3 regions of the Bradyrhizobium sp. 613_E4_N2_2 genome follow, and region 1 is predicted to be linked to each of the others. Evidence: predicted binding sites of a transcription regulator. Region 1 holds the regulator's gene; each other region holds the start of a gene.
What was found. The regulator LexA, encoded in region 1, represses DNA repair genes until DNA is damaged. The targets are predictions, from matches to a motif close to TGTTCNNNNTGTGTTCNG.

Region 1 (10,274 bases):
AAGCTGACCAAGAAGGACAGCGGCGAGGGCAGCCACAAGGGCCACCATCACTTCATCGACAAGGGCCTCGTCGCCGGTGTCGAGGGCAACAAGGTTCGGCTCTCGGCCAAGGCGGACGTCGCCGTGACGATGGAAGAGGAAAAGTAGGGGGACCTTCGCTCCGTTCCTGATCCGTACCGCTATTCGCGCAGCCGCACGTTCCGGTAGCCTCCTGGCCTGTCGCGTATCGTAAGGTGCAGGGAATGGCGGAGCCGGGCCGGCCAGTTCGGTCCCAGGGGATTGCGGGGACTTGGATCGCGGGGACTTGGCCCGTCGGCCGAGCTGCCTCCGCGGGCGGCCTCGCGCCGGCAGGGTTCGACCTCTGGACGTCGCTGGCCGAGACCCTGCGCGAATGGGCGCGCGCCGAGGCCGGGCGATTGTTGCCGTGGGTGCCGGTCGCGTTCGGCGGCGGCATCGCGCTCTACTTTGCCGCCGATCATGAACCGGTGCTGTGGGTCGTTGCCGCAACGGCCATCGCGCTCACGCTTGGCGCCGTGCTGTTGCGGCGGAGCCGGTTGTTTGCGCCGGCGATCATGATCGCGGCGGTCGCGGCCGGTTTTGCCACGGCGACCTGGAAGACGGCGCGGATCGCGCACACGGTGCTGGCAAAGCCGCTCTATTCCGTCTCGCTGTCGGGCTTCGTCGAGACCCGCGACATCCGCGAGCGCACCGACCGCTTCGTGCTGCGCGTCACCGCGATGGAGGCGCAGCGCAGCGACGTCAAGCTCGAGCGCGTGCGCCTCTCCGTGCGCAAGGGGACTGCGCCCGAGGTCGGCAGCTTCGTGCAGTTGAAGGCGCGGCTGTTGCCGCCGTTGTCGCCGGTGCGCCCCGGCAGCTATGACTTTTCGCGCGACATGTTCTTCCAGGGCATCGGCGCCTCCGGCTTCGTGATGGGCACGATTGCGGCATCGGCGCCGCCGGATGCCGGCGGCTTGCGGCTGCGTTATGCCGCCTTCATGCAGGGTCTGCGCGATGCGATCGACGCGCGCATCCGCGCCACGCTCGAGGGCGACAATCGGGCGATCGCGACCGCGCTGCTCACGGGCCGGCGCGATGCGATTACCACGCCCGTCAACGACGCCATGTTCATCTCGGGGCTCGGACATGTGCTCTCGATTTCCGGCTATCACATGGCGGTCGTCGCCGGCGTGGTCTTCTTCGCGGTGCGCGCGCTGCTGGCGTTGATCCCTGGAATGGCGGCCGGCTTTGCCATCAAGAAATGGTCGGCGGCCGCCGCGCTGGTCGCAGCCGCGTTCTATCTGCTGCTGTCGGGTGCGGAGGTCGCGACGCAAAGATCGTTCTTCATGACCGCGGTGGTGTTGATCGCGGTCATGGTCGATCGCCGTGCCATCACCTTCCGCACGCTGGCGGTGGCCGCGCTGATCGTGCTCGCGGTCGCACCGGAGGCACTTGTGCATCCGAGTTTTCAAATGTCCTTCGCCGCGACGCTCGGACTGGTGGCACTGGTGCAGATCGGCATGCCAAACCTGTTTGCGTCGCCCGATCATTCCGCGACCGCGCGGATTGCAATGTGGGGCGGACGCGAGATCGCGATGCTGTTCCTGGCCTCGCTGATCGCGGGGCTCGCGACCACGCCCTATGCCGCCTTCCATTTTCACCGCGTCACCCCGTTCGGCGTGCTCGCCAACCTCGGGGCGATGCCGGTGGTCTCGGTCCTGGTGATGCCCGCGGGCCTGTTGGGTTTGATTGCAGCGCCGTTCGGACTTGATGGTCCGTTCTGGTGGCTGATGGGGATCGGCATCGACTGGATGGTTGCGGTGTCGCGCTGGGTGGCCGCTTTGCCGGGCGCGGTCGGCCGCATCTCGGCTTTCGGCATCGCACCGCTGATCGTTGCAAGCTTGGGAATCATCGTGATGGGCTTGTTGCGCACGCCGTTGCGCTGGGCCGGCGCGGTGGTGCTGTTGGCCGCGATCCTCTGGGGACTGTGCGCGCGGCAGCCCGATGTCCTGATCGCCGGTGACGGCCAGAGCGTCGCTGTGCGGGGCAGGGATGGGCACCTGCATCTCATCAGGTCGAGCAAGGACAGTTTTCTTCTGAAGGAATGGCTCGCCGCCGACGCCGATCCGCGCGATGCCGGCAGTGCCTCACTGGCCGCCGGGGTGTCGTGCGACGAGGCCGGCTGCGTGACGCCGCTCGCCGACGGGCGCCTGGTCGCGCTGGCCTTGCGCATCGATTCACTGGCTGACGATTGCAGCCGGGCCGCGCTGGTGGTGACGGCGCGGCCGGCGCCGCCGGATTGCGCAGCGATGGTTGTCGACCGTCAGCGTCTCGCAAGGCAGGGCGCGCTGGCGCTGACGCGAAGCGGCGACGGCTTCGCGGTTCAGGCGGCGAAGGCAAGGGGGGCAGACCGTCCGTGGTCGCCGGCGGCCGCCGGCGAGGCGGATTTCGGCGCGAGCCTTGCGCCGCAGGCGGCGGCTCCCCGCAACCGCGACGCGACGCCATCGGAAGCCGACCTGCAGGCCGAGGATTGAGCGGACGGGTTACAGATACCAGGCCAGCACGGCGTCGAGCCTGGCGTTGCCGATCACCGGCAGGACGACCATCTGGCTCAGTCCAGAGGCGCAGGCCTGCAAGGCCGCGACCGAGCCGTCACGCGCGAGATCGTCGTTGAGCGCGGGCATGCCGGTGGCCCAGGCCCCGCCGATGCTGCCTTCGCCTTTGGCGATGGATTTCGCCGCATAAAGCGCGGCGAGGTCGGTCTGCCCGCTGCAATCGCCGGCGCGGAAGACCAGCGCCGAACGGGCCTCGTCCGGGACCCAGATCTCGAAGCGTCGCGCGATTGGCGTCGCCTGCGCGGAGAGGAATGTCAGCACCCAGGTCTGATCGGTGCCGGTCCGGTAGGGAACGCCGACGCCGAGATTGATTCCGACCTTGGCGGCGTCCTCCCAGCGCAGAAAACTCCTGGCATCGTGCAGATCCTTGATGATCAGCGGCAGGCCGGCTTTCCAGATGCGGCCGGGCAGGCCGAAGCCGCGCGGAAATCTGGTATGGCGGGAGTTGAATTCGAACATGTCGGCGGTGCCGTAATAGCCGTCGACGAGCGCCATCTCGTGGGAGGTTTCGGCATCGTTGTGCCAGAGCTCGATCGCGCCGACATGGGCCTCATCGTCGCCGCAGAACAGCACCATGACGGCTTGCAGGAATTCGCCTGAAAACACCGGCACCGCAACGCCGCAGGTCAGCCCGGCGGCGATGGCCTGATCGGTCCGCCTGAAATAGGAATCGGTGAATCTGGTGAGGATCACGGGGTGGCCGCTGGTCCAGGCCTTGCCGGGAAGCCCCTCGTCATATCCGAAATGCAGACCCTCGCTCACGTCCCTAAACGCGGACAACCCTTCGCCGTAGAGGCCGCCGCCGAATTCCAGCCGCATGCGCGTGCGGTCAGGCACCCAGAGTTCAACGACGCGAATGAAGGTCTTCATCGAACGTGCCCGCCGTCTCAAGCCGCACCAAGCATCGGCCATTTGGCTGCGGAACGGACGTTCAAAATTCAGGCAGGACAGCGCAAACTTCGTGCGGTGGAGACGCCACGGCTTGGTCCGCCCGATGGAGTTTCGCGGGACACAAACGACACCATCTCGCCGGCCTCGGCCGGCGATGGCGATTTCAATCCTGGCCCGACCTGCCGGCCGGGAATGGCTGCATCAGCCGATCGGCAGGCGGGTGATGGTTGTCCGGCTGTCGGTGATGGTCTGCGGCTTGTGCTCGCGCTCGCCGAGCGGCTGGGTCACCGGTAGCTGCAGCACGGTCGCACGCTGGCCTTCGACCAGCTGCGTCACCAGCACGGATTTGCCGTCGGGGAATTCGATCGCATCATGATGGCGATCGGGAATGTGCGGATCGATCTTGCCGAACTTGCCGACGCGCGAATTGACGGTGCGCGTCCAGATCCAGCGATTGTCGTAGCGGACGTTGTCGGCGAAGGCGAGCTCCGTCCCCGGGAGCAGGCAGACCGCGACGGTCGGATCGGCCGCGGAGGCAAAGCCGCGCGTCGAGGTGCCGCGGAAGGTTGTCGTGACGATCGTCTCGCCGACTTCGGCGGGACGCGACGCGACGGCATGCAGGCTGTAGTCACACATCGGGTGCTCCTCATGCAGGGATAGCGACCCACGTCTCTTAATCGAGGCGCAGGCCTCTATCAGAGTGGAAATACCAAACGTTCTGCCGGGTTGTAGGCAAATCTACGGCTCGCCGCCGCAGGCCGCAATCACATTAACTTTCCCGAATCCACCAGGAACAAAGCCCGCCCCTTTGCATTCTGCAGGCGCGTGTCAGCGCCCCGCAGGCGCCGACCAGCCGGAATATTGCCAGCCCGGCCGCGACGGTTGGTCGACGGCCTTGCGGACTTGCTCGCTTACGGCGGTGTCCTTGCGGACACGGGGCCGCGATTGCGCGGCCAAGGCTTGCACGGCCAAGGCTTGCACGGCCAAGGCTTGCGACGCTGATGCTGCGATCAGCGCCACAGCAATTTTGCTCGGAACGATCCGGCGCATGCATTCTCCTCGAACCTGAAGGCCGCGAAGCAGGGCTGCTTCGTGCGGCGTGCCGAGGATTTACCGTCGGAGGAGGGGCCGGATAATCTGCGCGAAACCAGAAAGACTATCCAGCGGAAGCGGACAATCGTCCGCTCCAATCTCGGATCAGCGATGCCGATCGAAAGAGCGCGGGGCGCCCAATAACCGATACCGGCACGTCCGGTATCAATACTTCCGGTACAGCCCGATCAGCTTGCCCTGGATCTTCACCCGGTTGGGCGGGAGGATGCGGACCTCATAGGCGGCGTTGGCGGGCTCGAGCGCGATCGAGGCGCCGCGGCGGCGGAAGCGCTTGAGCGTCGCCTCCTCGTCGTCGATCAGCGCCACCACGATATCGCCGGTATCGGCGCTCTCGTTGCGCTGGATCAGCGCCATGTCGCCGTCGAGAATGCCGGCCTCGACCATGGAATCGCCGCGCACTTCGAGCGCGTAATGTTCGCCCGAGCCGAGCATGTCAGGCGGTACGCTGATGGTGTGGCTGCGGGTCTGCAAGGCCTCGATCGGCGTGCCGGCCGCGATGCGGCCCATCACGGGGACCGCGACGGGGCGCTCGCCCTCGTCCGCCGGCGGGCTCGAAGTCGTGCGGACCTTGCCGAGATTGCCTTCGATGACGCTCGGTGTGAAGCCGCGGCGGCTGCCGGCGGCGGCCTGAAGCTCGGGCAGCTTGATCACCTCGATGGCGCGGGCCCGGTTGGGCAGGCGCCGGATGAAGCCGCGCTCCTCGAGCGCGGTGATCAGGCGATGGATGCCTGATTTCGAGCGCAGGTCGAGCGCGTCCTTCATCTCATCGAAGGAGGGCGGCACGCCGCTTTCCTTCAGCCGTTCGCTGATGAACCGCAGGAGCTCGTATTGTTTGCGCGTTAACATCTCGACCAAAATCCCCCGGTTGATGTCGTTCGATTCCGAGACGCTGAATTCAGCAGTAAGCCGCTACATTCTCGAAACAAATCATGAACGGACACTATATGTTCGATACATGTTCCGCAACTGCTTAATTTACCGTGAACGCGACAAAGTTCGCGGAACGCACGCGAACGAAGCGATCACACGGGCAGCCGCAAGACCTCGCAAGGCGTGCCGGCTTCGGCCTTCGGCGCGAATGGCGCGCGCACGAGAAGTGCCTGTGCCGCAGCAAGATTCGCAAGCAGCGAGGAATCCTGGTGATTGACCGGAAGGGCGACGAGCGTGCCGTCGTCGCGCAGCTCGAGGCGTGCGCGCAGGTAATCCTCGCGCTGGTCATTGGCGCCGACATCGCGGCCGAGCACCGCGCGTTCGCGGCGGTGATGAATCATCGAACGGCCCGAAAGCGCGCGAATCAACGGCACCATGAACAGGAAGCCGCAAACGTAAGATGACACGGGATTGCCGGGCAGGCCGATCACACGCATCGCGCCGAGCCGCCCGTTCATCATCGGCTTGCCCGGCCGCATCGCGATCTTCCAGAACGCCATCGAGATACCTTCGTCCCTCAGCGCCTGCTGGACCAGATCGTGGTCCCCGACCGACGCGCCGCCGGTCGTGATCAGGATGTCCGCGCCGCTCTCCCGCGCGCGGCCGATGCCGGCCGTGGTGGCCTCCAGCGTGTCGGCGGCAACCCCGAGGTCGATGGTATCGGCGCCCTCGCTGCGGGCGAGCGCGTGCAGGGCATAACCGTTGGAATAGACGATCTGGCCGTGACCCGGCGTCGTACCCGGAATCACCAGCTCGTCGCCGGTGGCGAGGATCGCGACCTTCGGGCGTCGCCGGACCGGCAGTTGCGGGTAATTCATGCCGGCGGCGAGCGCGAGGTCGCGCTCGGTGAGCCGGGCCCCTTTGCGCAGCAGCACGTCGCCTTCCGAGAAGTCGACGCCGGCGGGGCGGATGTGCCGCCCCGTTACGGCGGCTTCCTTGATGGTGATGCGCTTGCCGTCCGCGATCGTGTCCTCCTGGATCACGACCGCATCAGCGCCATCGGGAACGACACCGCCGGTGAAGATACGCACGGCCTCGCCGGCGCCGACCGATCCCGCAAACGGTCGGCCCGCCGCGACCTCGCCGATCAGGGTGAGCTGGGAGTCGATCTGCGCCGCATCGACCGCGCGCACCGCATAGCCGTCCATTGCCGACATCGCCTGCGGCGGCTGCGTGCGCCGCGCCGCGACGTCGCGCGCCAGCACGCGGTGGAAGGCCGCGTCGAGCGCGATCATCTCTTCAGGCAGCGGCTCTGCGCCCGCCAGCACCGCAGCGAGCGCGTCGGAAACCGGCATCAGGGCCACGGGTGAAAACTCCTGCTGGGCCCGTTCGGGCAAATCGGCGGCGAGAGTTCTAGCCGAGTGCAGGCGCAGAGGCAAAACAGTGGCCGCGCAGGATGATTTATCCTGCGTCATCCGCTCTGCGATGAAGGGTGAGCATCAAGTCCGCCGCGGCATGATCCAGAAGGCGAGACAGACCGGTACGAGGATGGCCATGGCGAGGACGAGAAGGACGAGAGCCACGGCCAGCATCGGTCAGCCCCCCGGCTGCTTGTACGGACTGACGTCCGGCGCTGCGGGGCCCTGATCCTTGTCAGGCAGCGGGTCGGCCTGGGATTTCAGGTCGGCGGCCTTGCTGATCAGTTTTGCGGAAAGGTCAGAATCCGAGGTGGTTCTGGCGAATTTCATCAGCAGAGAGGCCTGCTTGGTGAGGTAGGTTTTGCCCAACACGACGATAAGCCCGATGTAGAATTCCCAACGGACTCATGAGTCCTGAGAGGGGCAATCGTTCCGGGAACTCTGTATAAAAATGCACAAAGGGACTTGGTTCCTCGCCCCCGGGCAAAATAGTTCCATTCGCGGCCCGTCGGCTTGCCGGCCAGAGATCAGATTCCGAGCGCCTTGAGGGCGTTCCCGACGTCGCGGGGCGAGGTCACGTGGACCGTGGTCAGGCCGCGCGACCGCGCTCCTTCGATGTTCTCGGCAAGATCGTCGAAGAACACGATGCGGTTCACCGGCACGCCGATCGCGGCCACGACATGGTCGAAGGCCTCCACATCCGGTTTGCGCAGGCCGATGCTGGACGACAGATACAGCTCGCGGAAATGGCCGAGCAGGCCGGCATATTCCTTCGAGAAGTGGTCGACATGCGGCCGATTGGTGTTGGAGAAGGCGTAGAGCGGCAACTGCTGTGCCGCACGCGGCAGCAGCTCGGCGATGTCGGGCATCTCGCCGGCGAAGATCGCGTTCCAGCCCTCCAGGAACTGCGCGTCCGAGATGCCGATCCCGAGCGAGACGCGCAGCGAGTCGAAATAGGCCTCGTCGCTGATCTTGCCGACCTCGTGCAGCCGGTAGGCTTCGCTGTCCCGCACGTAGCGCGCGACGATGGCTTCCGGCTTGCAGCCGGCATGTCCCGCCCAGCAGGCGATCGCCTTGGAGAAATCGATGTCGAGCACGACGCGCCCGAGATCGAACAGGAGCGCGTCCGCGCTGCCGGGAGAGAGCGAGCTCATTGCATCCTTTCACTCAATATCGATAGGGGTCGTGGTCGAACAGCGGGAACGCGCTGAACACGCTCGGCGCATTCGTTGCGGTCGCCTGGTGCAGGCAGGACTTGTCGACCTCGGCGAACGAGGTGGCGCCCAAGAGGCCGAGGCAGCGCAGCACCTCGTCCTCGAGCAGCTCCAGCATTCGCCTCACGCCGGCCTCGCCGGCCGCGGCCAATGCCCAGCATTGCAGCCGGCCGATGCCGACCATGTCCGCGCCCGCCGCGATCGCCTTGACGATGTCGGTGCCGCGGCAGAAGCCGCCGTCGACCATGATCTTGGCGCGTCCCTTCACGGCCTCGGCGATCTCGGGCAGCACATGCATGGCACCGCGGCCGTGATCGAGCTGGCGGCCGCCATGGTTGGAGACGTAGATCCACTCCACGCCGTGATCGACCGCGATCCGGGCGTCCTCGGCGGTGGCGATGCCCTTCAGGATGAGCGGGATCTTGAACTTGTCCTTGATCATCTTCACGGTCCGCCACTCCAGGCCCTTCTGGTAATCGCCGCCGGTGGCGCGCAGGCGGCTCTCGCGAACATAGCGCTTGGCAATGTCACGTTCGCGACGGCTGTAATGGGCGGTATCAACGGTCAGGCAGAAGGCGGCGTAGGCGTTCTTCTCGCTCCGGCTGACGACATCGGCGACGAAATCGTCGTCGCCGCGCACATAGAGTTGATAGAGCCGCAGCGCATCAGGGGCGGCCTCGGCGGTCTTCTCCAGGCCGGGCTCGGACACCGAGCTCAGCATGTGCGCCGCGCCGAAGGTGCCGCAGGCGCGGGCGACGCTCGCCGCGCCATCCGGATCGAAGATCTCCAGTGCGCCGACAGGGGCCAGCACCACCGGCAGCCGCATCCGGCGCCCGAACAGCTCGACCGAGCCGTCGACCTCGCGGACGTCGCGCAGCACGCGCGGCCGGAAGGCGATCTCGTCCAGCGCCATGCGGTTGCGGCGCATCGTGGTCTCGGTCTCGGCGGCGCCGACGATATAGTCCCAGGCGTTCTGGTTGAGGTTGGCGCGCGCCTTGCGGATGAATTCGTGCAGGTTTTGGAATGGCTCGGCGCTGGCGCCGAGTTCGACGCTCCTTTCCGGCCGGATGCGGGGCGCGTCATTCATTGTTGTCCTCCCGAGAATTTGAAGCGTTATTGTCATCGCCTATCGTGTCCGGCCCTCCAAAACCATCCTAAAATCGCATAGCTGAGAGGCGTGGGCCGGCCGGCCGATTCCCGCGTTGCGCGAAACGGTTTCGGAACGTTGCCAAAAGTTTAGGCCCGGGCGAAGGGATTTTTACGATGTACCCGCCAGCGTGGCGTCCCGGCCTTGAAGAAACCAGAATGGTATTGTGAACAGCGGGCTGGATCGCCATTTGCATGGCGCCTCACAAGCCCAAAGCAAAGCTCCAAGCAAGAAGGCCAGTCTATCCATGCGGAAAAACCTGCTGTTCCCCCTGGGCGCACTCACGGGAGCGTGTCTAACCCTTCTGGTCGCCAGCCCGCACGGTGGAGTATGGGCGGCACGGGCGGCAGCGAGCGCGGATGATGCCTATTCCCGGCTCAATCTGTTCGGCGAAGTGTTCGAGCGGGTGAAGGCGAGCTATGTCGAGAAGCCCGACAATTCCAAGCTGATTGAGGGTGCGATCACCGGCATGGTGACCTCGCTCGACCCACATTCACGCTACATGAACGACAAGGCCTGGACCGAGATGCAGGAGACCACCTCCGGCGAGTTCGGCGGGCTCGGCATCGAGGTCACGATGGAGGACGGCCTGGTCAAGGTCGTCTCGCCGATCGACGACACGCCGGCGTCCAAGGCCGGGATCATGTCCGGCGACCTCATCAGCAAGATCGACGGCGATGCCGTGCAGGGCATGACGCTCGAGCAGGCCGTCAACAAGATGAAGGGGCCGGTCGATACCCAGACCAAGCTCACCATCGTGCGCAAGGGCGCCGACGCTCCGCTCGACGTCGCGATCAAGCGCGAGATCATCCATGTGCGTCCGGTGCGCTTCCACGTCGAGAACGGCGACATCGGCTATATCCGCGTCACCTCGTTCAACGAGCAGACCACCGACGGCCTGAAGAAGGCGATCGCGTCGATCTCCAAGGACGTTCCGCCGGAGAAGCTGGTCGGCTACGTGATGGACCTGCGCAACAATCCGGGCGGCTTGCTCGACCAGGCCGTCTCG
Region 2 (10,274 bases), 3.8 Mb from region 1:
TACAGGGGCCGGCGCAGCGGCGGATCTGGTAGAGCAGGCAGGGCCGCGAGCGGCTCTCGAAGAAGGAATCGGTGCAGGAGCGGATCAGGAACGCGCGCTGCAAGGCGGTGATGGTGCGGTTGACCGCGCCGGCGGAAGCGAACGGGCCGAAATAGCGGCCGGGCCGCGACTGCGCACCACGATGCTTGAGGATCTGCGGCGCCCAATGGTCGCCGGTGATCAGGATGTAGGGAAACGACTTGTCGTCGCGCAGCTGCACGTTGAAGCGCGGCCGGAGCTGCTTGATGAGATTGGCTTCCAGGAGCAGCGCTTCGGTCTCGGTGTTGGTCGAGACGATCTCCACGGTCACCGTGGCTGCGATCATGCGCAGGATGCGCGCCGGTTGCGGCGCGCTCTGGCGCGCATAGTTCGACAGGCGCTTTTTGACGTTCTTGGCCTTGCCGACATAGAGCACGTCGGCATTGGCGCTGAGCATGCGATAGACGCCCGGCGAGGTGGGCGCGAGGCGGACCGCGCGCTCGATCGCTTCATGGCCGGTCGCCAGCGGCTCTTCGCCGACCGCGCCGCTCTCCTCCAGGATGTCAGGCAGCAGCGCGTCGTCCTCGTCCTCGCCAGCGGTGGTGGCGGGATCGAGGTCCGGCGGCGCCAGGCTCTCCGGCGGGGCGTCGGCCGTCGTGCCGCGCGGAGATTTGCGCGCGCGTGCGTCGTCCGGATTGTCGGTGGAATCGTGAGCCATGATGCGAATTTAAGCGCTGGGGGTGCCGATTTGAAGTTCCAGCCTTGCGGCACACACAGGATGGCGGCGCGGGTCCGGGTAACACTTGCTTAAGCCTGTTAAGAGCGTGGTAACCCGGCTTAACAGGCCTTTAACTTAAAACTCTCGATAAATCTTACGCGAAAAAGAGGAGGTTCCGTAACCATGCGATTTTGCCTTGCGCGGCGGCGCAGGCATCGCGGGGGGCGGCCGTTGCGTTGGAGAGTACCGATGAGGGGGTTCGTTGTAGGCGCAGCCGTGTTGGTTGCAGCCGGCTGGACAGCTTCGGCAGAGGCCGCCGATCTCAATTACGGGCAGGGTGCGCCCTACACCGTCAATCAGCCGCTCAATGCCTATAGTTGGGCCGGTCCGTATCTCGGTGCCAATCTCGGCTATGAGTGGGGCTCGGTGAGTAACTCGCCCGTCAAGCCCTCCGGTTTCGTCGGCGGTGTACAGGCCGGCTACAATTTCCAGAACGGTCCATGGGTGTTCGGCGTCGAGGGCGATATCCAGGCCGCGGGCGCTGATGACACCTTCGCGCCGTGGAAGTTCTCCAACCCCTGGTTCGGCACGCTGCGCGGCCGTGCGGGCTATGCCTTCAGCAACGTGCTGTTCTACGGCACCGCCGGCCTCGCCTTCGGCGAACTGCGCGCGCAGACATTCGGCTGGACGGAGTCGCACACCACCGCAGGCTGGACCATCGGTGCCGGCGCGGAAGTCGGCTTCGCGCCGAACTGGAGCGCCAAGCTCGAATATCTCTACATCGATCTGTCGACGAGCCAGTTCGCAATTACCGGCGTGTCAAACGGCTATAGCGCCAGCGTTGTGCGCGCCGGCGTGAACTATCACTTCTGATAGTTGAAGAAGAAAATACCGGACAATAGCCTCCCGGCCGCTCGCGGCCGGGATTTTTTTCGCCAGGTGTTCGCTCGAAAACGCTCTAGGAGACGATGACCAAATTGACTGCCTTTGGTCCCTTCCCCTTCTTGTCCGGCTCGACTTCAAAAGTAATGCGCTGTCCTTCGGCGAGATCTTTCAGTCCCGCCCGCTCCACAGCAGTAATGTGCACGAAGACGTCGCGCCCGCCGTCGTCGGGCTTGATGAAACCGTAGCCGCGCTCGCCGTTAAAAAACTTGACCGTTCCCGTCATGGCCATCGGGAAACTCCCCCTCATTGCTCCTCCGTCGCGACGCAGACTCACGTCACGACATGACCGGGCCTTACGAAGCCCGGGAGCTGGCCATCCTTGGGCGGACCTTTCTTTCGGTCCGATCGGATCTTTCTTAGGCCTTCACTCCGCCGCAACCATTCGCGGAAGCGGAACGTAAAGCCAGTCACGGAAACAGCATAATACGGTTCTCTGCAGATTGACTACCGCTCCTGCATCTTTTTCCCAAGAATGCCGGTGTGTTACGGCCTCGGCACCTCTAATCGGAATCTGGCAGCTCCGCCCTGTCCGAGCGGTATCTCCAGCTCGGGCAGGATCGTCTTGAGCTCGCCATGCAGCGTGTACGGCGGATTGACGATCAACAATCCGGCGGAGGTGAGGGCGGCGCCATCAAGCTGCGGCGCGACACTGAATTCGAGACGCAGACATTTTCCTGGCGGTTTTGCTGCGGCTGCGAGCCGCGCCACTGATTGCACCAGCGTGTCGGTGGCGCGTCGGCTCTTGGCCGGGTACCAGATTACATAGATACCGGTCGGCCATTTCACGAAAGCCGCCGAGAAGGCGTCGCCGAGCTTTTCGAACTCGTCTTTCGCCTCGAACGGCGGGTCGATCAGCACGAGCCCGCGCCGTTCCTTCGGTGGCACAAAGGCCGGCAGCGCGACCCAGCCGTCGAGATCGACCACGCGCGCCTGTTCGTCGCGGCGCAGCACACCGATCAGCGCCTTGCGCGCCTTCGGCTCAAGCTCGCAGGCAACGAGGCGGTCCTGCGGCCGCAGCAGGCCGCGCGTGATCAGCGGCGAACCCGGATAGGCCTTGAGTTCGCCCTTCGGATTGTAGGCACGAACGATGTCGAGATAGGGCTTGGCCAGCGCCACGGCGTCGTTCGACAGGCGCGCCTGCATCAGCCGCGCGATGCCGGTCAGCCATTCGCCGCTGCGGCGCGCCTCGTCGCTTTCGAGATCATAGAGGCCGGCGCCGGCATGGGTGTCGATGACACGGAATGCCCCCGGCTTGTCCTGGAGGTAAGTAATGATGCGCGCGAGCACGATGTGCTTGATGACATCGGCGAAGTTTCCGGCGTGGAAGGCGTGACGGTAGTTCATGAGACAGGACTACGCTACGTCACGGCTTGAGCAAAGCGGCATGCGCGTCTGTCCCGGACGCGCTGCAACGCTCTTAGCGTTGCGGGCCAGGGCCCGGGTCTGGATTCCCATGCAGCATAGGCCCCGATTCTGCAGCGCACCGCCGAAGCGGCGCGGCGTACGGGGCATGAGCAGTTGGACTAGCCACCTCTGATCGGCGGCATCGTCACCTGGTCGCGGCGGCAGGCGCGGCGCTCGATCTCCTCGCAGGCCCGGAATTGCAGGTCCTTGCTGAGGCAGATGCGGACCTCCGAGAGCCGGGTCCGGTTGCAGGTGACCGAGATGGCCGCGTTGCTCAGGCCCGCATTGGCCTTGATGAAGGCTTCCTCCACCTCGCCCGGCGCCACGGTCTTGGCCTGCGACAGTTCGAGATATTCCGCCGGGATCTTGATCGCGGCGCGCGCCTTTCGGATCGTCTCGAAATAATTGCGGCTGTCGAGCCCGGAGCAGGTGCCGTGCTTGTCCCACTCGTTGAAGATCAGCCCCGGCGCCGGCATCAAATCGAGCATCGAAGAGACGATGTTGCGGTTCAGGCGTGGCGAGGGCCGCTGGCAATATTCAGGGAAGCCATTCTCATATTGCGGCCACAGCCCGTGCACCACGAACGCGTAGGGCCGCCCGCTGCACTGCATCTGCGAGCGACCACCGCCGCCGCCGCGGTTGCGCTCGGACGCCTCCTCGCAGAAGGAGGGCGACCATGACAGCGACAGCACATAGAAGTCGAATTCGCCGGGCGCGTTCTGCCGTTTGTCCTGGGCCTTCGCGCCGCCCGGCAGCGCGACCAGCCCGGCGGCCAGAACCAGGGGGAGGGTCAGTGAGATCACGAGACGGGTGAACGAATGCAATCTAAAATGAAACATGGCGACGCCCCTCAACTAGACTGTGCAGTCAGCCTAGCAGGCAACAAGAACATTTCAAGAACAAAATTCGGGCCGGCCCGTCAGGCGCCTGATCAGTCCGATTCAGGCCTTTCGATCGAGCCTCAGGGCCTGGCGGCGCGGCAGGACGGATTGTAGGCCCAGTTGCGGTCGAGCCCGACCACGCACCATTCCACACCATTGCCGTAGCCGGAGAAGCCGCCATCCTCGATGATCGAGAAATGCACCTTGCGCACCTTTCCGTCATTGAGCATGGCGTCGCCGGTGCAATAGCGGCGCGGAATGTTGTCAGACTGCCAGGGCCGGAACGCGATCTCGTGAACGGCGGCGAAGCCGGTGATCTTCAACGAGGAATTCCAGAACGAGCTTTCCTTCTCCCAGAACTGGGTGGCGATGGTCGGCAGCGCCCTCTCGCAATCGACGACGGCGCCGTCATAGCGCGGCCCGTTCAGCCAGAAGTTCAGCTCCAGCGGATTGGCGGCCCTGGCCTCACCGAGCGACAGCGCCCCGAACATGAGGCCAAGCAAGGTGGCAAAGCGGAGCGATTTCAGGGGGAGGGCGCGCATGGGCAATCCGGACAGCTGGGTCTTGCGAAGGATGGACGGTGCCGCGAAGGCCGGGGCAGGTCAAGTGCAGCGCGGCAACACTTGGCCAAGAGTTGACCCCAACCTCGCAGCCGGCGGGGCATCAGTTCTTTTCATGGACCTCCCGGCACCGTAAACTGGTCCCAACCAATTGGAGTAACGGGAATGCGAATCATTGCGGCCGCGGGCTTTCTTGCCCTGGGGATGATGGCCAGCCAGTCGGCACGCGCCGATCTCCTTCCGGTGCCTCCGTTCAAGGGCAACGACACCGGCGGCATCATCGCTTATTCGCTGGCGACCCAGGCTGATGCGCGGCAGGTCGCGGTCGATCACTGCGCGCGCTACGGCAAGGTCGTGAAATTCCTCGCGGTGCAGGCCTTTGAGGGCGGCTATATCTCGTTCTCCTGCCGTTGGGTGCCCTATGGCGCTGCCCAACAGCCGATCCGTACGCTGTACTGAGGCGCTTTCGGAACGTCGGGAGCTTCCCACATGACGCGCAAGCTCGCTTTGCTCGGCTCGGCCCTTTGTCTTGTGGTGTCGGCAGGCAGCGCCAGCGCCGACGATCTGCCGGTGCGCAAGGCCGGTCTCTGGGAAATGAAGATGGTCAGGACCGGCACGCCCATGCCCGAGATGACCATGCAGCACTGCACCGACGAGACCGTCGACAAGGAGATGAACAACAACGTCTCCCCGATGGCCAAGCAGATCTGCGCCAAGCAGGACATCAAGAAGACCGCGACCGGCTATGTCAGTGATTCCGAGTGCAACGTCGCCGGCATCAGCACGACCTCGCATGCCGAGATCACCGGCGATTTCAACTCGGCCTATACGGTGAAGACCTCGTCGCATGCACAAGGCGGCGCCGCCGGCGCAGCAGGCCGCGACACCACGATGCAGCTCGAAGCCAAGTGGCTCGGGGCCTGCAAGCCCGACCAGAAGCCCGGCGACATCGTGATGCCCGGCGGCTTCAAGATGAACGTGCGCGACATGGACAAGTTGAAGGCGTTGCTGCCGAAGTAGGTTTGTCTTCCCCTCTCCCCTTGTGGGAGAGGGTGTCTCGCCGCGTAGCGGCGAGACGGGTGAGGGGTATCTCTCCGCGCGTGACTCTCTTACTTCTGAATTCGCGGAAACAACCCCTCATCCGGCGCTTCGCGCCACCTTCTCCCACAAGGGGAGAAGGAAGAGCCGCCTACACCGGAATCCGGACACTCGCCCTTAATCCCCCCATCGGGCTGTCGCCGAGGGTGATGTCGCCGCCATGCGAGCGCGCGATGTCGCGGGCGATGGCTAGCCCCAAGCCGGTGCCGCCTTCGTCCTGGTTGCGGGCGTTGTCGAGCCGCAGGAACGGCTTGAACACCTCTTCGCGCAAGTGCGCGGGAATGCCGGGGCCGTCGTCCTCGACCGTGACGGTCAAATAACGGTGATCGCGCTGGCCGTTGATGGCGATGCTCTTGCCGTAGCGCGCCGCGTTGGTGACGAGGTTGGCGAGGCAGCGCTTGAACGAGGCCGGCTTCACGGTCACCACGGGCAGACCGTGGAACGCGACGGTCGCGGTGTGGCCGTGGCGCTCGGCGTCGCTGCGCAGCTCCTCGAGCGCCTGCGCCATGTCGGTCGGCTGCGACTGCTCGCCGGAATCGCCGCGGGCAAACGCAAGGTAGTCCTCCAGCATCATCGACATCTCGTCGACGTCCTTGCGCATGCCCTCAAGCTCTGGGTTGTCGCCAATCAGCGCCAGCTCGAGCTTGAACCGGGTCAGGATGGTGCGCAGATCGTGGCTGACGCCGGCTAGCATCGCGGTGCGCTGCTCCATCGTGCGCTCGATGCGTGACTTCATCTCGAGGAAGGCGACCGCCGCGCGCCGTACCTCGCGCGCGCCGCGCGGCCTGAAGTTCGGCGCCTCGCGGCCCTTGCCGAAACTCTCGGCGGCGTCTGCCAGCCGCAGGATCGGCTTGATCTGGTTGCGCAGGAACAGCACGGCTACGATCAGGAGGATCGAGGACGTGCCGACCATCCAGAACAGGAAGATCTCCGAGTTCGAGGCATAGGCGGCGCTACGCTGCGCGAACACGCGCATTACGGCATCGTCGAGCTGGATGCGGATCTCGACGAGGTTGGAGCGGCCGACGGTGTCGATCCAGAACGAGCGTCCGATCTGGCGGCCGAGCTGCACCGACAGCGTCTGGTCGAGCAGCGAGAAGAACGGTTTTGGGCCCGGCGGCGGCATGTCGCCGGCGGGGAGGAAGTCGACGACGAGGCCGAGGCGCTGCTGGGCGATGCGGCGGATCTCGTTGCGGTCCTTGTCCTGCGGATAGCCCTTGTAGACGTCGATCAGCGCGGCGATGTCCTGCACGACGGCAGCCGACAGGCGGCGCGTCACCGTGTTCCAGTGCCGCTCCATGAACACGAAGGCGACGACCGATTGCAGGATCACCATCGGCACGATCATGATGAGCAGCGCGCGGGCATAGAGGCCGGTCGGCATCCAGCCTTTGAATGCGTTGCCCATCCAGCCATTGGCGGCGGAGACGCGGCCGGCGGCGCTCTTCAACAGCGTCAGGCCGGTATCGATCGTGCTCATCGGTCGCGCTTCACTGCTTTATGGCGAGGCCACCAGGCGGTAGCCGATCCCGCGTACCGCCTGGAGGAACAGCGGATTGGCGGGGTCGGTCTCGATCTTGCGCCTGAGGCGGTTGATCTGCACGTCGACGGCGCGCTCGTTGACGCTGCCATTGCCGGTGAGCGCGCTGCGCGGCACGGTCTCGCCCGGGGTCTCCGAGAGAATCCGCAGCATCTCGCGTTCGCGGTCGGTGAGGTGAATGACCTCCTCGCCCTGGCGCAGCTCGCCGCGATCGAGATGGTAGACGTAAGGGCCGAACGCGATCTTCTCCACCGCGGCGGTTTGCGGCGGCGGTGCGGCGCGCTTGAGGATGTTGTTGATGCGCAGCGCAAGCTCGCGCGGCTCGAACGGTTTTGCCACGTAATCGTCGGCCCCGATCTGCAGGCCCTCGATGCGGGCTTCGGCCTCGTGCCGCGCCGTCAGCATCACGATCGGCACCGAGGAGGAGGTCCGGATGAAGCGGGCGAGATCGAAGCCGGTCTCGCCGGGCATCATGACGTCGAGGATCAGGAGATCGAAATGCAGCCCCATGAGCTTCGAGCGTGCATCGCCGGCGCTTGCGGCGGTAGTGACGCGATAACCTTCGCTGGCGAGGAAGCGCGACAACAGATCGCGGATGCGGCGGTCGTCGTCGACCAGCAGCAGATGCGGCGCATCGTCGGCCGGTTCTACCGGCGGGCGGGCGAGCGTGGCAGCGAACGGCACGTTCACTCCTTTCCGTCCTGATTGACGTTGGCGAAGATCGTCTCCAGCACCTTGTCCGGATCGTCGCGGTCGATCATCGCGCGCAGGAAACGCTTGACGGTATCGGCATCCTGCGGCGCCAACTCGGCGAGCGCCTTGGTGATCCGCGTGGTCTGGAGCCCGGCGAGCTTCTGCACCAGCGCCTCGCCCTTCGGCGTCGCGTAGAGCAGGCGCTGGCGGCGGTCATTGTCGCCGGTCTTCTGCACGATATAGCCCTCGTCCAGGAGCTGCTTGAGCACGCGGCCGAGCGACTGTTTTGTGATGCGCAGGACATCGAGCAGGTCGGCGACCTTGAGGCCGGGATAGCGATAGACGAAATGCATGACCCGGTGGTGGGCCCGGCCGAAGCCGAAAGCCTCCAGCTCCTGGTCGGGATCGCCGACGAAATCACGATAGGCGAAGAACAGCAGTTCGATGATATCCCAGCGCAAATTGCCTCCATCGCCTGCGGCCGGCCGCGGCTCGGCTGCGTCTTGAGAGGGAGTTGCGAAATTTATGTCAGGCATATTGACGTATCTTGGGTTCAATGTTACAAAACGATCAGCCCGCACGAAATTTTAGATCGCTTCGCGTCGGGTGGCAGTTCTAGGAGCGGCCGGAGAGAGCCGGACAGGCGACGACGGCCGAAGCAGATCTACCGTGCGATTGTCGAGCGGCATTTCGGCAAAACATACTGGACTTCCGCGTTCCGCAAAAGCATGTCCTCGGCGACATGCTGGCCACGGAAACCGGCCGTAACAAGGCTGGCGGCGGTCCAGCCACAACCTAATCAAGCCAGCCGGGCCCAAACAGGGCAGGCGGGCGCCAGAACAGCGCCGCTACCGGCAGCGGGAGGCAAGGACATGAGTATGAAATTCGACATCCAGCCCGCATCCAATCCGACATCCGAGAAGGACCGCGTCGCCAAGCTGGTGGACCCCGGCTTCGGTCGGGTTTTCACCGATCACATGGCGATCGTCCGCTACAACCAGGCCAAGGGCGGCTGGTACGAAGCACGCATCGAGGCGCGCGCCAACTTCCAGCTCGATCCGGCCGGCGCGGTCCTGCACTACGCGCAGGAAATCTTCGAAGGCCTCAAGGCCTACAAGCGTGACGACGGCGGTGTGAACCTGTTCCGCCCCGACGCCAATGCGCGCCGCTTCAAGGATTCCGCCGACCGCATGGCGATGGCGCAGCTGCCCGAGGACGTCTTCATCGAGGCGGTGGAGCAGGTCGTGCGCATCGACCGCGCCTGGATGCCGGGTGGCGAGGGCAGCCTTTATCTGCGCCCCTTCATGATCGCGAGCGAGACCTTCCTCGGCGTCAAGCCGTCGTCCGAATACATCTTCGCGGTGATCGCTTCGCCGGTTGGCTCCTATTTCAAGGGCGGACCTGCGCCGGTCTCGATCTGGGTCTCGGAGAACTACACCCGCGCCGCGATCGGCGGCACCGGCGCCGTCAAGTGCGGCGGCAATTATGCCGCGAGCCTGCGTGCGCAGGCCGAAGCGATCCAGCACGGTTGCGATCAGGTCGTCTTCCTCGACGCGGTCGAGCGCCGCTACATCGAGGAGCTCGGCGGCATGAACGTCTTCTTCGTGTTCGAGGACGGCTCGCTCTCGACGCCGCCGCTCGGCACGATCCTGCCCGGCATCACCCGCGACTCCATCATCGCGCTCGCGAAGGATGCCGGCAAGACGGTGCGCGAGAAGCCGTACTCGCTCGACCAGTGGCGCAAGGATGCGGCGAGCGGCAAGCTGAAGGAAGCGTTCGCCTGCGGCACCGCTGCCGTGATCTCGCCGATCGGCAAGGTGCGTTCGGTGAGCGGCGATTTCGAGATCAGCGGCGGCGCCGCCGGCCCCGTCGCCACGGGCCTGCGCAAGCAGCTCATCGACATCCAGTACGGCCGCACCAACGATCCGCACAACTGGATCCGCAAGGTGTTTTGATCGACGGCGATTACGTTTCCCCTCTCGCACAAGGGAGAGGGGAAACGCGCAACGTTTGTGGCTTATTGCGCTATGAACATGCTGCTGCCGACACGCGACAAAGCCAGGAGACATCGAAGCATCCTGGACATCGCGAACATGGCAACAAAACTCTCCCAGCCCATGAAATGGGTCGTTCTCGCCGCAATCACCGGCGTCAGCGTTTTCGGCATCCTGACCATCGGGCCCATGCCGGAGGTCGTAGCGCAAGACCGCTCGCCGATCGTCGACGTGCGCACCACCGATCCCGAGATGAACACCGCGATCGCGCGCGCCCGCGGTACGCTTCCCACCTTCTGGGCGTCCTATGACGCGCCAAAGCCGTCGGAGAGCGGGCACGCCTTGAAGGTGCGCTTTTCGACCCGCAGGGGCGGAGAGCATATCTGGATCGGTGACGTGAAGAAGCTGCCGAACGGTACCTAT
Region 3 (10,274 bases), 3.0 Mb from region 1:
TCTCGAAACGATCGATCCGACGGATGTCCTTGCGAGCCGCGTTTTCAGCGGTGGTGCGGACGCGCAGAGGAGTGCGAAGTCATGACGGGAGAAATCCTCATCGCGCCTTCGATCCTGGCCGCCGATTTCGCGCGCCTCGGCGAGGAGATCAGGGCTATTGATGCTGCCGGCGCCGACTGGATCCACTGCGACGTCATGGACGGACATTTCGTGCCGAACATCAGCTATGGCGCCGACGTCATCAAGGCGATCCGGCCGGCGACGGCGAAGATCTTTGACGTGCATCTGATGATCGCGCCTGTTGATCCCTATCTGGAGGCGTTCGCAAAGGCAGGCGCCGACGTCATCACGGTTCATGCCGAAGCCGGCCCGCATCTGGACCGCTCGCTCCAGGCCATCCGTGCGCTCGGCAAGAAGGCTGGCGTCAGCCTGTGTCCGGCTACACCGGAAGCCGCGATCGAATACGTGCTTGATCGTCTCGACCTCGTGCTGGTGATGACGGTCAATCCCGGCTTCGGCGGCCAGTCCTTCCTCGACTCCCAGATCGAGAAGATCAGGCGCATTCGAAGCATGATCGGCGACCGGCCGATCCGGCTCGAGGTCGATGGCGGCATCACGCGCGACAATGCCGCCGCTGTGGCTGCCGCGGGCGCCGACACCCTCGTGGCAGGATCGGCCGTGTTCCGCGGCAAGAGCAGCGCCGATTATGCGGGCAACATCGCCGCCATCCGCGCTGCTGCGGAGGCCGGCAGGGTTCCGAAGCTGCAACATGGTTCGGCGCAGACGATCCGGGCCGGCGAGACCGCGCTCACCCGGTAGAATACGGCATACCGGCGTGGCAGAGCCGGCGTCGCACTGGTTGTACCATGGCGTGCCATTCCGTCCGAGGTTCTACAGGGCACGCTGCACGGCGCAGCGGGCCTTCCTCGCGCTAGAGTTCTGCGCAGAAATGCAGGGCAATCTCATCGGGTGGCCGGAATCGATCGAACGGTATCTTGATCTGATCGGCATCTCCGTCGCGCGCCAGCGCTACGCCTGGCCAATGAGTTCCACGTGGGGTTCTCCGATAGGAACCAATGGAGGCCTGCGCGTTTCCCAGACGTTAACCCAGGTTGCGCGGGGCGCCTCGCACGCAGTAAATGTTTTGCATAACCGCCATCGGCCTGACGTAAATCAGGGCAATAAGCTCAGTGAATGCGAGGGAGGGTCTCATGGAGAACGTACGTCGCTACCGGGCGCTGGCGTCTCTCTGTCGTCAGCAGGCGGCCTATCGGCCGCTCCAGAACTGGCAACTCCTTGGGCAAGCCGAACATTTCGAATACCTCGCCGAGATTGCGCTGAAGGCGCATTTCGACGCGTGCAATGCGCAACCCGAGGACGACGCCATCGCCACCGCGCCATTTGAGACCCCCGCCGCGGCGTGAGCGCGTCGGTCCGTTGCGGATCATCTCTCGATCAATGCGACATCAGCGTCGGGACCGTCATGGCTTCCAGCATGGCGCGGGTGACGCCGCCGAGGAAGCGTTCCTGCAACCGCGAGTGGCCGTAGCCGCCCATGACCAGGAGATCGAGGCTCTCGTCGGCGGCCAGCGACAGGATGGTCGGCTGGATGTCGGAGCGCGCCGCCGACAGGCTGACGGTGCGGGTCGACAATCCGCGCCGGCCGAGGTGTCTTGCCAGATGGCTTGCTGAGACCTCGTCGGGAACCGCGTCGGCTTCGTTGATCGTGATGATCACGATCTCCTCGGCGCGGGCCAGGAAGGGAGCGGCGTCGCGCATCGCGCGAGCGGCGAGGCGGCTGCCATCCCAGCAGATGCCGATCCGGTTCGCCCTGAATGACCCACGAAAGGTGTAGGGCAGGAACAGCACCGGTCCGCCCGCCTGGAACAGGATCTCGCCGGGCATATCATTGTCGAATGAGCCTTGCGCCGGATCGGGCTGCAGCACGATGCTGAGATCGTGGAGCCGCGCCATCTCGCCGAGCGAGCCGGCTGCGTCCGCGGGGATTGCGCCGAGCGGGTGGCAGGTGCAGGAGATGCCGGCGTTCGTGGCTTCGCTCCGAAATATCGCCAACGCGGCCTCGGCACGCTCCACCGCGCGCTCGCGCTCCATCTCGAACACCGCCGCTACGGCGGCACCGCCATCCAGGACATAGGCAGTGCTGCTCGCGACGTACCCGACGGCGACCGCGTCGACGTGTGCGTTGAGTCTCGCCGCGAGCGAGATCGAGCCGTCGATCACCGCGCTCATCGGGCGCTCGGTCGGGATGTGGACGAGAATGTCTTTGTACATGGCGCGCCTCCGGTGGACATCATCCAGTGGCCGCAGTCTATCACGGCGCACGGGGCCTGCGTTGAGCCGCATCAAATGTGCAGCCCTGATTTTCGCGGCACCTTTGCCAAGATTTAATCGGACGGACGGGACGCCGTAAGGTGACGATGTCCATGTTGGTTGCAAGGCGACTTACCCAACATGGACATTTCGACATGAACGATCACGTCAATTCCGACACCACCACGTCCCGCAAGATCTTGAAGCCGCGCCGGCTTGCGCTGCTGGGCACCGTGGCCGCGCTTGGCGTGGCCGTGCTCGCTGCCTCTCCCGCCTCTTCGCAGTTCGGTCTGAATTCCTTCATCGGGCCGGCCCAGGCGGCGGAAGCCGCCGCGACGCCGCCGGGCTTCGGCGATCTCGTCAGCAAGGTCAAACCCGCCGTCATCTCGGTGCGGGTCAGGATCGACCAGGACAATGACAAGAGCGCGATGCTGCAACAGAACCGGATGGATTCGGACGAGGATTCGCCGTTCGACCAGTTTTCGCGGCAGTTCGGCTTCCGCGGCCCGGGTGGCATGAACGGCATGCCGCGCCAGCGCCACCAGATGATCACGGGCGAGGGTTCCGGCTTCTTCATCTCCGCCGACGGCTATGCCGTGACCAACAACCACGTCGTCGATCACGCCGAGTCGGTACAGGTGACCATGGATGACGGCACGAGCTACACCGCGAAGGTGGTAGGCACCGATCCGAAGACCGATCTCGCGCTGATCAAGGTCGATGGCAAGAGGGACTTTCCGTTCGTCAAATTCTCCGACCAGAAGCCGCGCATCGGCGACTGGGTGGTCGCGGTCGGCAACCCCTTCGGCCTCGGTGGCACCGTGACCGCCGGCATCGTCTCGGCCAATGGTCGCGACATCGGCAACGGTCCCTATGACGACTTCATCCAGATCGACGCGCCGATCAACAAGGGTAATTCCGGCGGTCCGGCCTTCGACATGAACGGCAACGTGATCGGCGTGAACACCGCGATCTTCTCACCCTCCGGCGGTTCGGTCGGTATCGGCTTCGACATTCCGGCTTCGACCGCGAAGCTCGTCGTCGCGCAGCTGAAGGACAAGGGCTCGGTCACCCGCGGCTGGCTCGGTGTGCAGGTGCAACCGGTGAGCGCCGAGATCGCCGACAGCCTCGGCCTCAAGGAGGCGCGCGGCGCGATCGTGGACAATCCGCAGGACGGCAGCCCCGCGGCGAAGGCCGGCATCGAGGCGGGCGACGTCATCACCGCCGTCAACGGTACCGCGATCAAGGACTCCCGCGATCTCGCCCGCACCATTGCCACCCTGGCGCCGGGCACGTCCGTGAAGCTCGACGTCTTCCACAAAGGCGCGAGCAAGACGGTGACACTCGCCCTCGGCGAGTTGCCGAACGAGCGGCAGGCCAAGGCCGGCGAGGGCAAGGCGCAGCCGAACACCGGCACGCCGCGCCTCGGTCTCAGCCTGGCGCCGGCAGGCGACGTCCAGGGCGCGGGCCAAAAGGGCGTGGTCGTGACCGAGGTCGATCCGCAGGGACCCGCCGCGCAGCGCGGCATCCAGACCGGCGACGTCATTCTCAATGTCGGTGGCAAGGCCGTTGCCAATGTCGGTGACGTCCGCTCCGAGCTGGCGCAGGCCAAATCGTCCGGCAAGAACAGCGTGCTGTTGCAGGTGAAGAGCCAGGAAGCGACGCGGTTCGTCGCGGTGCCGCTGGCCTAAGCCTCGCGCTTCCCGCGGCAAACTCAAAAGGCGGCCTGCGGGCCGCCTTTTTCGTGCGCGTCTGGAAGATTCCCACAGGTGCCGATAACATTCTCGTTAACGGCAGCGTTGATGACGGGTTCGTCCGAAAAAGCCGCGTTCGCTCGTCACAGTTCGGAATCACGTGTTGGGCTTTGGCGTCAATGAAGACGCCCAGGCGAATTGCAGGAGTGGAACTTCGAACGCCCGGCCTTCTTGTGGAACCGGTGGTTCGCATTTGATCGGTGCCGACATGGATCGATTGAAGCTCTCGCTGAGGTGTGCGCTGCTTGTGGCGCCGCTTGTCCTGACGACCGGAAGCGCCCTGGGGCGCGACGATGGCCGCTACGCCAACTCGCCCCTGAAACCCTGGTTCGACAGCTTGCGCAGCCATCTTGGGCCCTGCTGCTCGGATGCAGATGGCTTTGCTGTATCCGACCCCGATTGGGAATCGCACGATGGGCACTATCGCGTGCGGCTCGACGGGCAGTGGGTGGATGTGCCTGATGAGGCCGTCATCACCGAGCCAAACCGGGCTGGCCACACCATGGTATGGCCGGTGAAGACTGCGTTCGGGATTTCGATCCGCTGCTTCATGCCGGGCAGCATGATCTGACGCGGGTGGGCGTTACCGCTTGCTGGATTTGCGCTTCGAGGTCTTCTTCGTTGTCTTGGTCGTCTTCCTGGCCGTCTTCTTGGCTGTCTTCTTCTTGGACGTTTTCCGCTTCGACGCCTTCTTCGGGACTTTCTTGCCCTTCGCGCGCGCTTCCGACAGGCCGATTGCGATCGCCTGCTTGCGACTCTTCACGCGTCCGCCACGACCGCCGGGGCCGCTTTTCGCGGTGCCCTTCTTATAACCGCGCATCTCGCGCTCGACATCACTGCTGGCGCTGCGTGAGTAGCGGCGTTTCTTTGCCTTGCGTGCCATCAACTCTCTCCCTTGGCCCGGGAAAGAACCGCATCACTGACCCTACGTTCCAAATGCGCTGGCCGCGTTCCTCAGAAGGAGTTCGCCAACTCGATCTCGTCTTCCAGCGCTCGAATGCGGCGCGCAGCCTCAGTGGAGGACAGAGCCCGATCGTATTGAGTGGGCTGATAGGCTTCCTCGCTCAGACGCTTCAGCCTCAGCCCCTGCGCTCTCGTCATCTGCTCCGTGAGGAAAACCCTGGCGTCGTATTTACCCTGAACCTGCATCTGGCCTCTCCGTTCTCAAATCGTCACTTGACTATATGTTCTTATTTTGTTCTAACAAGCCATGGACAACAGAATTAATGAAATTCGACGCAAAATCAGCGCCTTGAGGCTCGAGATGGCCGACATCGAGGTGTCTGTGCGCGACCTCGTCGATCGCGACCGCGACTGCACAGAAAAGGCCCTGGCGCAGATGGATCTGCGCCGGAAAATCAACCTGCTGATCGGCGAATGGAAGGCGGCCGGTGGCGGCGATGTCTTGCCTGACGTCCGCGAGCGGGTCCGCCTTCGTCCTGCAACGACATCCGGTAGTCCGCTGCGCGTGATCGCGCGCCGCTGAGAATTTTGGGAGCGTGCGGTGGAAGAAGACCCGGACACGTACCGGATTCTAAAACTGCGCGCCGAAATTCTCGAACTCGGCTCCGCCATCCGGCAATTGCAGCGCGAGGGTCTCGACGATGCCGCAGCGCAGCTCCTGATCGCACGCAAACGTGCACGGCTGGAGCATCTCGTGAAGGCGAATGCCACGGGACGGCCGCTTTAGCGATGCGACGCTGGAAGGATTCCCAATCTAGCTCCAAACTCCAGCTCCAAAGCGAAAGGCCCCGCGTCGCCGCGAGGCCTTTGATTGTCGGCCGGAGCTCACTTGGTGTTGCTCATGCCGCCCTTGTTGTTCGTCATGGTGCCGCCTTGGTCGGAGCCGGGGCCAGAACCACCTTGACCGGAGGGATCAGCGCCCTTGGAGGACTTGGTGTTGGCACCCGTGGTCTGCGACGAGGACATAGCGGATCCATGCTTGGCCTTATGCGACTTGGCCTGCACGGCGAACGGAGCGGCGGCGAGGCCGGTTGCCAACATCACGGTAAGAGCGAGCTTGGTGGTTTTCATGCGCGGGAACTCCCTGAGTTGAATTGACGCAGGCAGCCAACCGCCATTTGCTGCAGGAGTTCCGAACGAAATCGCCCGGTGCGCGTCACGCGCGCTTCAAAATTCCTTGTCCTCGGCGAGGATGAACACGAGGCCCGTGAGCGTTGCGCCGATCGCGAACGTCGTCACCAGTGTGATGATGAAGACCATGCCGGCCGAATGTCCGCCGTGGTTCAACAAATTTGCGACGGCCGGATTGAACAGGACGAGGGCGAGACCGAAGACAAGGCCGAGGGCTGCGCCCATCATCGCATGCGTCATCAGCTTGATGACGCCGGTCGGAGAGATGAGGCTCGGCGACTTTTTCCCGCGCATGGAACCGCCTCGCGGTGTGGCATAAAACGCATGCGACGATTGCGGGTTCCATTGTCATGACGATTTTGTCATTCCCCGCTTCATCCGACGTTCATGGCGGTCTTGCGAGGATGAATGCCATCAACACGGGAACATTCGATATGGGTAAGGTCGTCTTTCTCTATCGCTCGCTGGCCTATCGCAACGCGGCTGCGGACATGCTGCGCAAGGCGCGCAGGCTGCCGCGCGGCGCCGAGCGGAGCGCAGCCCGCCGTTACGCGCGGGCGCTGCGCGAGCTTTCGCAAACGGAAGCCTGGCTGGAAGGACGTGTCGCTGACGAACCGCAGGCGATGCAGAGCATGAGGGTCGCCGCGACGCGCTAGATCATGATCGGTTCTGAGTGAATCAGGGCCGAAGCTCCAGATTCCTATCTTTACGCGCGAACCGGAGCCCACTTCGCTCGCAAACGCGCTAGCCTGAGGCCCGCTGAAGGGGTTCGGACGGAGCCACGTCGAACTTGCTCGCGGCCGGCGGCGCTACGGTCTTCCGCGTCAGCGGCACCTCAAGGCGGCACAACAGGCCTTCGGCACGCCAGTTGAATTCCGCCTGTCCGCCGAGTTGCGATTCCACACTGGCAAGCAGGCTCCGCGTGCCGAAGCCACGGGATTTCGGCGTCCTCACCAGCGGACCGCCGGTTTCGTCCCAGGTCAGTGTGAGGTGGTCGTCCTCGACCTGCCAGCCGATCGCAAGCCGCCCAGACCGCGTCGAGAGCGCGCCATATTTCGCCGAGTTGGTGAAAAGCTCATGCAGCGCCAGCGCCAGCGTCTGCGCTGTCGCCGGCGCCAGCTGAACTTCCGGACCGGCCAGCTTGATCTGGCCGCCGAGCGAGTAGGGCGCGAGCTCCTCGTCGATCAGCCTTGAGAGTTCGGCGCCCTGCCAGCTCGACAGCGACAGGATCGTGTGCACGCGCGCCAGCGCGTTGATGCGCCCCTCGACGGCGTTGACGTAAGCCTTGACCTCGTCGGCGCGGGTGAGGCGCACGATCGATTGCGCCAGCGCCAGCGCGTTCTTGGCTCGATGATCCACCTCGCGCGCCAGCAGGTTTTGTCTCTCTTCCGCGCGTTTGCGTTCGGTGATGTCCACGGTGACGCCGCTCACGCGCACCACGCGGCCGCCCTGGTCCACCGTCGCGGCTGCCGTGCCGACGCACCAGCGCACCTCGCCATCGGGCCGGCTGACGCGAAACTCGCCTTCATAGGCGTGCGCGCCGGTGTTGAACGCGGCAATCGCCTGGCCGAACTGGTCGACGTCATCAGGGTGCAGCAGCGCCTGGATGTTGGCTGAGGTGACGTTGAAGGTCTCCGGCGTCACGCCGAAGATGCGGTACTGGCCTTCGTCCCACATCCAGTCGCCGTTGACCCAGTCCCAGTCCCACGATCCCATCTTGCCGGCGGCGATCGCCATGCTGCGCCGCTCTTCGCTCTCGCGCAGCTTTGCGGTGGAATTCTCCAGCTCGGCCGTGCGTGCGCGAACGCGGTCTTCGAGCTCCTGGTTCAGCCGTTCGAGCTCGCGTGTCTTGCGGTAGAGTTCGGCGAACACCTTGATCTTGGCGCGCAGCACCTCCGGCACGACCGGCACCGGGACGTAGTCGACGGCACCCATCTCGTAGCCGCGTAAGCGGTCGATATCGCTGACCTGAATGGCCGAGATGAAGATCATCGCGGTCTTCTGGAAGCGCGGATGCTCGCGGATCATCGCGGCCAGCTCGAATCCGTCGAGCTCGGGCATGCAGACGTCGACCAGGATCACCGCGATCTCGGTCTTGAGCAGCACCTCCAGCGCCTCGCGGCCCGATGATGCGATCACGAGGTTCTCGCCGAGTTCCTTCAGGATCACCTCGTAGGCGAGCAGCTTGGCCGGCTGGTCGTCGACGAGGAGGATGTTGACCTTTTCGTGGTCCATTCGCGGATCCAAACTCAGCGGTGCAGCCACATGCGGATTGCAAGCAGCAATTGATCGGTGTTGACGGGTTTGGCGAGGTAGTCGGACGCACCGGCTTCCAGGCATTTCTCACGGTCGCCCTTCATCGCCTTGGCTGTCAGCGCGATGATCGGAAGGCGGGCGAAGGCCGGATTTTCGCGAATGACGCCGATGGTCTGATAGCCATCCATCTGCGGCATCATGATGTCCATCAGCACGATGGCGATCTCCGGATTGGATTCGACCAGCGTTACCGCCTCGCGGCCGGTCGTGGCCGTCAGCACCTTCATGCCCCGACGTTCCAAGACGCTCGACAGCGCGAAGATGTTGCGGGCGTCGTCGTCGACGAGCAGGGCGGTCTTGCCGATCAGGTCTTCGTCGGAACTGTTCAGCTTCTCCAGCATGCGCTGCTTCTCGACCGGCAGTTCCGTGATGACGCGATGCAGGAACAAGGCGGTCTCGTCGAGCAGGCGCTCCGGCGATTCCACGCCCTTGACCACGATGCTGCGCGCCATGGTGTGGAGTTCCGCATCTTCCTCCGCCGAGAGCTCGCGGCCGGTGAAGACCACCACCGGAACGTTCGACAGCGCCTCGTCGTTGCGGATCTGGTCCAGCACCTCGAAGCCGCTCATGTCGGGCAGCCGCAGGTCGAGCACCACGCAATCGCAGGGTGCCTCGCGCAGTGTCGAGAGCGCGCCGGCGCCGGTATCCGTCGTCACGATCTCGATGTCGTCGTGATGCAGCAACTCGCGGATCGAGAGCTGCTCGGCCTCGTTGTCCTCGACGATCAGGAGCCGCTTGCGCCGCGGCCGCGCATATTCCTTGATCTGCGTCAGCGCGGCTGAGACGCCCTCGGTCGTGGTCGGCTTGTTGACGAAGGAGAAGGCACCGCGGGCCAGCGCATGCTGGCGGTCCTCGTCGAGCGTGATGATCTGCACGGGGATGTGGCGGGTCAGCGGATTGTGCTTGAGCTGGCTCAGCACCGTCCAGCCCAGCATATCAGGCAGGAACACGTCGAGCGAAACGGCCCGCGGCTGATACTGCTTGGCGAGCTCCAGCGCCTCCGCGCCGCGCGCGGCGACCAGAACCTTGAAGCCCTTGTCACGGGCGAGATCGACCAGCACGCGGGCATAATGCGGATCGTCCTCGACGATGAGCAGGATGGTATCGCCGGGCGCGAGGTTGAGGCGGTCGTCGGCAATCTGCTCGATGACGCGCTGCTGTTCGGGCGCAGCCGCTTGCAACGCCGGTGGCTGACTGTACTGCTGCGGCGCGGGTGCACGCGGCGCGAGCGTCGGGCCGGAATATTTCAGCGGCAGATAGAGCGTGAAGGACGAGCCCTTGCCGGGCGCGCTGCGCAGATGGATCTCGCCGCCGAGCAGGCTCGCGAGCTCGCGGCTGATCGCAAGTCCGAGACCGGTGCCGCCGTATTTGCGGCTGGTGCCGGCGTCCGCCTGCTGGAACGCCTCGAAGATCAGCTTCTGCTTCTCGAGGGGAATGCCGATGCCGGTGTCCGTCACTTCGAACGCGATCACCGCCGGCGCTGAGTTCAGCACCGGATGATCCGTGCCCCAGCCGCCGACCGCGGCGACGACCTTCAGGCGCACCTCGCCTTCGGCGGTGAACTTGAAGGCGTTGGAAAGCAGGTTCTTGAGAACCTGCTGCAGGCGCTTGGAGTCGGTGACGATGCTGCGGGCCAGGTTCGGGTCGACGTCGATCTTGAACGACAGGTTGCGGTTTTCCGCCTCGTGCCGGAACGGCCGCCCGACGGTCTCGAGCAGGTTTGCAGTCAGAATCTCCTCGGCGTCGACCGTCACCGTGCCGGATTCGATCTTGGAGAGA

Region 2: the regulator LexA is predicted to act here: its motif matches at 3,970-3,987, upstream of AB7290_RS37260 (ribonuclease T2 family protein).
Region 3: the regulator LexA is predicted to act here: its motif matches at 5,271-5,288, upstream of AB7290_RS33400 (DUF3072 domain-containing protein).

What each region holds. Positions count from the first base shown of each region.
Region 1 covers NZ_CP197234.1:4,034,575-4,044,848, forward strand. Annotated here, with positions in the region: gene AB7290_RS19240 (DUF2171 domain-containing protein) at 1-147, shown strand, start outside; gene AB7290_RS19245 (ComEC/Rec2 family competence protein) at 243-2,531, shown strand; gene AB7290_RS19250 (GAF domain-containing protein) at 2,541-3,482, opposite strand; gene AB7290_RS19255 (hypothetical protein) at 3,705-4,139, opposite strand; gene AB7290_RS19260 (hypothetical protein) at 4,332-4,553, opposite strand; gene lexA (transcriptional repressor LexA) at 4,761-5,462, opposite strand; gene AB7290_RS19270 (molybdopterin molybdotransferase MoeA) at 5,639-6,850, opposite strand; gene AB7290_RS19275 (hypothetical protein) at 7,082-7,276, opposite strand; gene AB7290_RS19280 (HAD family hydrolase) at 7,432-8,058, opposite strand; gene AB7290_RS19285 (alpha-hydroxy acid oxidase) at 8,072-9,205, opposite strand; gene AB7290_RS19290 (S41 family peptidase) at 9,513-10,274, shown strand, end outside.
Region 2 covers NZ_CP197234.1:7,858,329-7,868,602, reverse strand. Annotated here, with positions in the region: gene uvrC (excinuclease ABC subunit UvrC) at 1-736, opposite strand, end outside; gene AB7290_RS37275 (outer membrane protein) at 986-1,609, shown strand; gene AB7290_RS37270 (cold-shock protein) at 1,695-1,910, opposite strand; gene AB7290_RS37265 (23S rRNA (adenine(2030)-N(6))-methyltransferase RlmJ) at 2,165-3,025, opposite strand; gene AB7290_RS37260 (ribonuclease T2 family protein) at 3,205-3,924, opposite strand; gene AB7290_RS37255 (hypothetical protein) at 4,047-4,508, opposite strand; gene AB7290_RS37250 (hypothetical protein) at 4,692-4,985, shown strand; gene AB7290_RS37245 (DUF3617 domain-containing protein) at 5,016-5,546, shown strand; gene AB7290_RS37240 (ATP-binding protein) at 5,716-7,104, opposite strand; gene AB7290_RS37235 (response regulator) at 7,123-7,854, opposite strand; gene AB7290_RS37230 (MarR family winged helix-turn-helix transcriptional regulator) at 7,851-8,393, opposite strand; gene AB7290_RS37225 (branched-chain amino acid aminotransferase) at 8,730-9,812, shown strand; gene AB7290_RS37220 (YegJ family protein) at 9,951-10,274, shown strand, end outside.
Region 3 covers NZ_CP197234.1:7,050,937-7,061,210, reverse strand. Annotated here, with positions in the region: gene cbbX (CbbX protein) at 1-85, shown strand, start outside; gene rpe (ribulose-phosphate 3-epimerase) at 82-819, shown strand; gene AB7290_RS33425 (hypothetical protein) at 1,212-1,424, shown strand; gene AB7290_RS33420 (universal stress protein) at 1,456-2,292, opposite strand; gene AB7290_RS33415 (Do family serine endopeptidase) at 2,487-4,022, shown strand; gene AB7290_RS33410 (hypothetical protein) at 4,294-4,656, shown strand; gene AB7290_RS33405 (DUF6496 domain-containing protein) at 4,669-4,968, opposite strand; gene AB7290_RS33400 (DUF3072 domain-containing protein) at 5,040-5,234, opposite strand; gene AB7290_RS33395 (hypothetical protein) at 5,350-5,571, shown strand; gene AB7290_RS33390 (hypothetical protein) at 5,590-5,775, shown strand; gene AB7290_RS33385 (hypothetical protein) at 5,874-6,119, opposite strand; gene AB7290_RS33380 (hypothetical protein) at 6,216-6,473, opposite strand; gene AB7290_RS33375 (hypothetical protein) at 6,530-6,835, shown strand; gene AB7290_RS33370 (HWE histidine kinase domain-containing protein) at 6,924-8,414, opposite strand; gene AB7290_RS33365 (HAMP domain-containing protein) at 8,429-10,274, opposite strand, start outside.